2 linked regions of the Parazoarcus communis genome follow. Each later gene encodes a partner of the first gene's protein in a complex. Links are inferred from orthologs where the notes say so. Each region holds a gene or a part of one and is shown in the gene's direction. Other genes may lie near its edges.

What was found. Proteins that work in one complex are often made in the same cells at the same time.
Region 2: the proteins of secY (region 1) and secA are in contact, whole or in part, in a crystal structure (PDB 3DIN), measured with the Thermotoga maritima proteins. The link is inferred for Parazoarcus communis from one-to-one orthologs. Residues at the interface, in WP_004081795.1 of Thermotoga maritima: Glu108, Gly109, Glu110, Glu111, Ala236, Glu237, Arg238, Arg239, Ile240, Thr241, Ile242, Gln243, Tyr244, Ala245, Arg246, Arg247, Val248, Thr249, Gly250, Arg251, Arg252, Val253, Tyr254, Gly256, Ala257, Ser258, Thr259, Tyr260, Leu261, Pro262; in WP_004082002.1 of Thermotoga maritima: Glu261, Ala262, Arg263, Lys300, Ala301, Arg302, Thr303, Ile304, Ile305, Leu323, Tyr324, Asp325, Pro326, Val329, Ser330, Tyr333, Ile336, Lys340, Phe345, Val349, Glu363, Phe364, Tyr374, Ser375, Gly376, Gly377, Glu393, Ile395, Thr482, Ser483.

Annotation. Positions count from the first base shown.
Region 1 is NZ_CP022188.1:632,058-636,011, reverse strand. The notes cover bases 818-3,810. They hold secY (preprotein translocase subunit SecY), read left to right. Parts: upstream 818-1,647; coding sequence 1,648-2,973; downstream 2,974-3,810. Other genes in these bases: rpsK (30S ribosomal protein S11), read left to right, coding at 3,761-3,810; rpsM (30S ribosomal protein S13), read left to right, coding at 3,386-3,748; rpmJ (50S ribosomal protein L36), read left to right, coding at 3,219-3,332; rplO (50S ribosomal protein L15), read left to right, coding at 1,196-1,633; rpmD (50S ribosomal protein L30), read left to right, coding at 1,012-1,194. Outside these bases: rplF (50S ribosomal protein L6), read left to right, coding at 1-106; rplR (50S ribosomal protein L18), read left to right, coding at 118-471; more of rpsE, read left to right, coding at 484-817; more of rpsK, read left to right, coding at 3,811-3,954. UniProt on the Escherichia coli protein: The central subunit of the protein translocation channel SecYEG. Consists of two halves formed by TMs 1-5 and 6-10.
Region 2 is NZ_CP022188.1:2,217,565-2,221,496, forward strand. What follows is about bases 681-3,932. They hold secA (preprotein translocase subunit SecA), read left to right. Parts: upstream 681-1,008; coding sequence 1,009-3,732; downstream 3,733-3,932. Other genes in these bases: CEW87_RS10160 (DciA family protein), read right to left, coding at 681-916; argJ (bifunctional glutamate N-acetyltransferase/amino-acid acetyltransferase ArgJ), read left to right, coding at 3,752-3,932. Also shown: lpxC (UDP-3-O-acyl-N-acetylglucosamine deacetylase), read left to right, coding at 1-278; CEW87_RS10155 (hypothetical protein), read left to right, coding at 288-476; more of CEW87_RS10160, read right to left, coding at 482-680. UniProt on the Escherichia coli protein: Required for protein export, interacts with the SecYEG preprotein conducting channel.

The DNA of each region.
Region 1 (3,954 bases):
GGTCGCGGCCGAGGTGCGGGCATACCGCGCTCCCGAACCCTACAAGGGCAAGGGCGTCCGTTATTCGGACGAAGTGGTTGTGCTCAAGGAAACCAAGAAGAAGTAAGGCGGTTCGTCATGAACAGAAAAGAAACTCGTCTTCGCCGTGCGCGTAAAACTCGCGCCAAGCTTGCGGAGCTCAAGGCGGTGCGCCTCACCGTGTTCCGTTCCAATGCGCACATGTATGCCCAGGTGATTTCCGGCTGCGGCTCCCGCGTTCTCGCGGCTGCTTCCACCGTCGAACCTGCGGTTCGTGCCGAGCTTGCCAATGGCGGCAACAAACAAGCAGCTGCAGTGGTCGGCAAGTTGATTGCCGAGCGCGCCAAGGCTGCCGGGGTCGAGACGGTTGCGTTTGACCGCTCGGGCTTCCTCTATCACGGCCGCGTCAAGACGTTGGCTGAGGCTGCCCGTGAAGGCGGCCTTAAGTTCTAAGCGAGGATTCGAATGGCTAAGCAGCAAACCAAGCGCCCGCAAGCCTCCGAGGAGCGCGACGACGGCATGCGTGAAAAGATGGTCGCGATCAATCGCGTTACCAAGGTTGTGAAGGGTGGCCGTATTCTCGGCTTCGCTGCACTGACCGTGGTGGGCGATGGCGATGGCGGCATCGGTATGGGTAAGGGCAAGTCCCGCGAAGTGCCGGTAGCAGTTCAGAAGGCGATGGACGAAGCCCGTCGCAAGCTGGCTAAGGTGTCGCTCAAGAACGGTACGCTTCAGCATACCGTTATCGGTAAGCACGGCGCCGCCTCGGTGCTCATGCAGCCGGCTCCCGGCGGTACCGGCATCATTGCCGGTGGTCCGATGCGCGCTGTGTTTGAGGTGATGGGCGTTACCGACATCATCTGCAAGTGCATCGGTTCGACCAACCCGTACAACGTGGTCCGTGCCACGATCAACGGGCTGATGGCGATCAACACCCCGTCGGAGATTGCGGCCAAGCGCGGCAAGACCGTCGAAGAGATTCTGGGGTAAGCGATGACCGACAAGAAAATCAAGGTCACGCTTGTGAAAAGCGTGATCGGAACCAAGCAATCACACCGTGCGACGGTTCGTGGTCTGGGCCTTCGTCGCCTGAACCACTGCGTCGAGTTGATCGATACGCCGGAAGTTCGCGGCATGATCAACAAGGTGTCCTATCTGGTTAAGTACGAGGCTTGATATGCGCCTGAATACGATTAAACCGGGCGCTGGCTCGAAGTCTGCCGCCAAGCGCGTAGGTCGTGGTATCGGTAGCGGCCTGGGCAAGACCTGCGGCCGCGGACACAAGGGACAGAAGTCCCGTGCCGGCGGTTTCCACAAGGTTGGCTTCGAGGGCGGTCAGATGCCCCTGCAGCGCCGCCTGCCGAAGCGTGGCTTTGTCTCGCTGACGCGTGCTCGCAACGCAGAAGTCCGCCTGTCCGAACTGGCAGCACTGCCGGTCGACGAAGTGGATCTGTTGGTATTGATGCAGGCTGGTATCGTTCCTGCTGACTCGCTTTCGGCAAAGGTTGTTCTGTCGGGTGAAATCAGCAAGAAAGTGATCCTTCGGGGCGTTGGTGCAACTCGTGGCGCTCGCGCTGCCATCGAGGCTGCCGGCGGTTCCGTCTCGGCTGAGTAAGCAAAGGTACGATTGTGGCCAAACCAGCTGCCGCGGTAGGGAATCCCGGGCGTTTTGGCGATCTCAAGAACCGACTGCTGTTTTTGCTCGGTGCCTTGATTGTTTATCGCCTTGGCGCTCACATTCCCGTTCCCGGAATCGATCCCGAACGGCTTGCGGAGTTGTTCCAGTCGCAAGCCGGCGGAATCCTTGGGGTCTTCAACCTTTTTTCTGGCGGGGCGCTGTCGCGCTTCACGATCTTCGCGCTGGGGATCATGCCTTACATTTCCGCATCCATCATCATGCAGTTGATGACGGTTGCAGTGCCTCAGTTCGAGGCGCTGAAGAAGGAAGGTGAGGCAGGCCGGCGCAAGATCACCCAGTACACGCGTTACGGTACCCTGGTGCTGGCTTTAGCGCAGTCCCTCGGGATTGCAATGGCGCTCGAAGGGCAAGCCGGGCTGGTGCTCGATCCGGGAATGACATTCCGGCTGGTGAGCGTAGCGACTCTGGTCACGGGAACGATGTTCCTGATGTGGCTGGGTGAGCAGATCACTGAGCGTGGCATTGGCAACGGCATTTCCATCATCATCTTTGCCGGTATTGCTGCAGGTTTGCCAAGCGCGATTGGCGGGTTGTTCGAGCTGGTTCGCACCGGCGCGATGCATCCCTTCACTGCGTTGCTGATTTGTGTGCTGGTAGTGGTGGTGACAGGGTTTGTAGTCTTTGTCGAACGAGGACAACGAAAGATCCTGGTGAATTACGCAAAGCGTCAGGTTGGCAACAAGGTGTACGGTGGGCAGAGCTCCCATCTTCCCCTGAAGCTGAACATGTCGGGTGTGATTCCACCGATTTTCGCCTCGAGTATCATCCTGTTCCCGGCTACGCTGGGGCAGTGGTTCGGTGCGTCAGAGGGCATGACGTGGTTGCGTGACATTTCATCTACGCTCGCTCCCGGGCAGCCGATCTATGTCATGTTGTACGCAGTTGCGATCGTGTTTTTCTGCTTTTTCTATACGGCTCTGGTGTTCAACGCCCGCGAAACTGCAGATAACCTGAAGAAGAGCGGTGCTTTTGTCCCTGGAATTCGTCCGGGCGATCAGACGGCGCGCTATATCGACAAGATTCTGATGCGTCTTACGTTGGCCGGTGCGGTGTATATCACGCTGGTCTGCCTGTTGCCGGAGTTTCTGATCCTGAAGTGGAACGTACCGTTCTATTTCGGCGGGACCTCGCTGCTGATCATCGTGGTTGTAACGATGGACTTCATGGCTCAGGTTCAGGCGTACGTCATGTCGCACCAGTACGAAAGCCTGTTGAAAAAGGCGAACTTCAAGGGAGCAGGTCTTCCGATGAGGTGATCGCCGGTGACGGCGATTGGTGTGACCAAGATTCCGGTTGGGCCGCAGTGCCCTCCGGTATGGCGGCCAGAGTCAAGCTCGAATGCGACCCCAGGTTGCGCGAGCGCATCTTCGGAAGCAGCAGGCTCGATTGCCTGCTGTCTTTCGCAAGAACAGGTAGCGGTCCAGCTGACGCCGAATGACCCGGCCAAAGGGTCGGATCGTGTTCCGGACCATGTAGAAGATATTAGAAACAGGAGCAAAGCATGAGAGTTCAGGCTTCAGTAAAGAGGATCTGCCGCAATTGCAAGATCATCCGTCGCAAGGGTGTGGTGCGCGTTATCTGCACCGATCCGCGACACAAGCAGCGCCAGGGTTGATCTTGTCAGTCCTAGGTATTAAAATTTAATGTTTAGCGTTTTGGGGTAAACGAATGGCCCGTATTGCTGGGGTAAACATTCCCAACCACAAGCATGCCGAGATCGCGCTGACCGCTGTCTATGGGATCGGCCGTTCGCGTGCTCAGAAGATTTGCGATGCTGCTGCTATTGCCCGCAACGTTAAGGTCAAAGACCTTACCGAGTCGGACATGGAGAAGCTGCGCGATGAAGTGGCTCGGTTTGTGGTAGAAGGCGACCTGCGTCGCGAAGTCACCATGAACATCAAGCGTCTGATGGACCTGGGTTGCTACCGTGGTGTCCGTCACCGTCGTGGTTTGCCGTGTCGCGGTCAGCGCACCAAGACCAATGCTCGTACCCGCAAGGGCCCGCGCAAGTCGATCGCTGGCAAGAAGTGATAGGATTTAATTATGGCTAAGACTGCAACAAAGGTCCGTAAGAAGATCAAGAAGAACGTCGCTGAAGGTATCGTGCACGTTCACGCGAGCTTCAACAACACGATCATTACGATCACCGACCGTCAAGGCAATGCTCTTTCGTGGGCAACCTCCGGCGGCGCTGGCTTCAAGGGTTCGCGCAAGAGCACGCCGTTTGCTGCTCAGGT
Region 2 (3,932 bases), 1.6 Mb from region 1 along the record:
TGATGGACGAGTACCGCGTGCTCAATGCCGAAGGGCTGCGCTACGCCGACGAGTTCGTCAAGCACAAGGTCCTCGACGCCATTGGCGACCTCTATTTGTGTGGTCATCCGCTGCTGGCGGCCTATTCGGCGCACAAGGCCGGGCATGCACTGAACAACCAGGTGCTGCGCGTTCTGCTCGAAGACGCGTCGGCGTGGGAAATCGTGACCTTCGAAAAAGTGGCCGCAGCACCCGCGGCGGTCGTGCATCAGTTTGCCGATGCCGCGCTGGTGAGCTGAGTCGCCGCGATGCTTGTGCTGCGCATCGTCGGTTTGCTGCTGGTGCTCGGGATCGCCGGCTCCATCCTGCTGTGGCTGCTTACCGGCAATCGCCGCTATCGGCAGTGGGCATGGAAGATCTTTCGTGCCGGCCTGGTCGTGCTCTTCGTCTTTCTGTCCCTGTTTGCCCTCGAGCGCCTTCTGGCGCCGATGATCTGACGCTGTCAGCTTTCCCTGCTGAGGCGCGCAAGCCGTTCGAGCGCATCGCGCAGCGGTGAGTCTTCGGGCAGCGTCGCAGCAAATTCCCGCAACTGAGTCTTGGCCGCCGGCGACACCGTGCGCACGGTCGGTGCGCGTTGCACGACGGTCTCCTCGGGTGTGGATACCTTGATCCTGATCGACTGCAGCGGGTAGCCCGCGTGCAGGAAGTGATCCATCAGGGAAGGGGTCATCTGCTTGAGTCGCACTGCGAGGGCGCTGCCGCGGGTGGCAATCACCAGCACGTCATCCTTCAGATTGACCACGCTGCAGGCTTTTGCGAACTGGGCGGGCAGGCCGCCGTCGAGGACGGTCTGCAAGCGGCGCAGCCGGGCTGCATGGTCCTGCAGGCGGGCAAGTGCGTTGCCGGCGCCAAGGTAGCGTTGCAGGAGCTTGCTCATGAGTTTTGGGTCGCTTAATGAGGGAGAAATATGGGAGGACAGTCCGACATGATAAACTCGCCGCTTTGCCGAATCGACGTCGACCCCATCTCATGTTCTCCGGCCTTCTCAAGAAATTATTCGGTACACGTAACGACCGTCTGATCCGCCAGTATTCGCAGACCGTTCGTCGGATCAATGCTCTGGAGCCCGAGATCTCGGCGCTTTCGGACGAAGCACTCAAAGGCAAGACTGCCGAGTTCAGGCAGCGCGTTGCAAACGGCGAAACGCTCGACGCACTGCTTCCCGAGGCTTTCGCCGTGGTGCGCGAAGCGGGCAAGCGGGTGCACGGCATGCGCCACTTCGACGTGCAGCTCATTGGCGGCATGGTGCTGCACGACGGCAGGATTGCCGAAATGCGTACCGGCGAGGGCAAGACTCTGGTCGCCACGCTGCCGGCCTACCTGAATGCGCTCGCCGACAAGGGCGTGCACGTCATCACCGTCAACGATTACCTGGCCAGCCGCGACGCCGACTGGATGGGCCGGATCTTCGGTTTCCTCGGGCTGACCACTGGCTGCAACCTGTCGCGCATGTCGCACCAGGAAAAGCAGGCGGCCTATGCGTCCGATATTACCTACGGCACCAATAACGAATTCGGGTTCGACTACCTGCGCGACAACATGGTGTACAACACCGGCGAACGTGTTCAGCGCAAACTGAACTTCGCCATTGTCGACGAAGTGGACTCCATCCTCATCGACGAAGCGCGCACGCCGCTGATCATCTCCGGCCAGGCCGAAGATCACACCGAGCTGTACCTGAAGATGAACCAGGTTGCGCCGCTGCTGAAAAAGCAGGAAGGCGAAGGCGACGATGTGACCGTGCCGGGCGACTACACGGTCGACCTCAAGGCCCATCAGGTGCTGTTGACCGAGCAGGGGCACGAGACGGCCGAGCAGCTGCTGGTGCGCACGGGCCTGCTTCCGGAAGGCAGCGGCCTCTATGAGCCGGGCAACATCCTGCTGGTGCACCATCTCTACGCCTCGCTGCGTGCCCACGCGCTGTATCACAAGGATCAGCACTACGTCGTCCAGAACGGCGAAGTGGTCATCGTCGACGAGTTCACCGGGCGCCTGATGGCGGGCCGGCGCTGGTCCGACGGTCTGCACCAGGCCGTCGAGGCTAAGGAAGGCGCGCGCATCCAGGCCGAGAACCAGACCCTGGCCTCGATCACCTTCCAGAACTACTTCCGCATGTACGGCAAGCTCGCCGGCATGACGGGTACGGCCGACACCGAAGCCTTCGAATTCCACTCCATCTACGGTCTCGAGACGGTCGTCATTCCGACCAATCGCCCGGCCGCACGGCGCGACGAGAACGACAAGGTTTATCGCACCGCCAAGGAAAAGTGGGATGCGGTGATCGCCGATATCGAAGGCTGCGTCACTCGCGGGCAACCGGTGCTGGTGGGTACGACCTCGATCGAGACCAACGAGTACCTGTCCGGCCTGCTGAACAAGGCCAAGATTGCGCATCAGCTGCTCAATGCCAAGCAGCACGACAGCGAAGCCCAGATCGTCGCTCAGGCCGGCCGTCCCGGTGTGGTGACGATTGCCACCAACATGGCCGGTCGCGGTACCGACATCGTGCTGGGTGGCAATATCGAGAAGCCGGTGTCCTTGCTGCGTGAAGACGAGAGCATTCCGGAAAGCGAGAAGGAGGGCCGCATCGCCACCTTGCGTGCGGAGTGGCAGAAGGTGCATGAGCAGGTCTGTGCCGCGGGCGGTCTTCACATCATCGGTACCGAGCGCCACGAGTCGCGTCGTATCGACAATCAGCTGCGCGGCCGTTCGGGCCGTCAGGGCGACCCGGGTTCGAGCCGTTTCTACCTCTCGCTTGAAGATCCGCTGATGAAGATCTTCGCCGGCGAGCGCCTGAACGCGATCATGGTCCGCCTGAAGATGCCTGAAGGCGAGGCCATCGAGCATGCGATGGTCACCCGCTCGCTGGAGTCTGCGCAGCGCAAGGTCGAGCAGCGCAACTTCGATATCCGCAAGCAGCTGCTCGAGTACGACGACGTCTCCAACGATCAGCGCAAGGTGATCTACCAGCAGCGCAACGAGCTGCTCGAGAGCGAGAGCATCTCCGACACGATCACCGCGATGCGCCAGGGCGTTGTGCATGACACCTTCCGCCTCTACGTGCCGCTGGACACCGTGGAAGAGCAGTGGGACGTGCCCGCACTGGAGCAGGCACTCGCGGCCGACTTCCAGCTCAAGCTGGACGTGGCAGAGTGGATCAAGGCCGAGCCGAGCCTGGACGACGATGCGATTCAGAAGCGCATTCTCGAAGCGGCTGAAGCCGCCTATGCCGCCAAGACCGCGACGGTCGATCCGGTGGCGTGGCAGCAGTTCGAGCGCAATGTGATGCTGCAAAGCCTCGATACCCACTGGCGGGAGCACCTTGCGGCGCTGGATCACCTGCGTCAGGGCATCCATCTGCGCGGTTACGCACAGAAGAACCCCAAGCAGGAATACAAGCGCGAAGCGTTCGAGCTGTTCGAGACCCTGCTCGATGCGGTCCGTGCCGATGTCAGCAAGCTGCTGATGACGGTGCAGATTCGTACCGAATCGCAGCTCGATGAGGCCGAACCGCAGTCAGACGTCGAGAACGTGCAGTATCACCACGCCGATTACGACGAGGCACTGGGCAAGGCCGCTGCGGGCGGCGATGCCGCGCAGCCGGCCACGGCCGGGCCCAAGGTCGGGCGCAACGATGCATGCCCCTGCGGATCGGGCAAGAAGTACAAACACTGTCACGGCAAGCTGAGCTGAGCCGGTCCAGGAGAACACCATGGCTGTAAATCTGACGACTCCGAACCCGGCTGAGCTGAACGCTGTCGCCGGCGTGCGTCTGGGTGTTGCCGAAGCGGGTATCCGCAAGGCCAACCGGCGCGACCTGACCGTGATCGAACTTGCACCGGGCAGCCGTGTTGCAGGCGTGTTCACGCTGAACCGTTTCTGCGCAGCGCCGG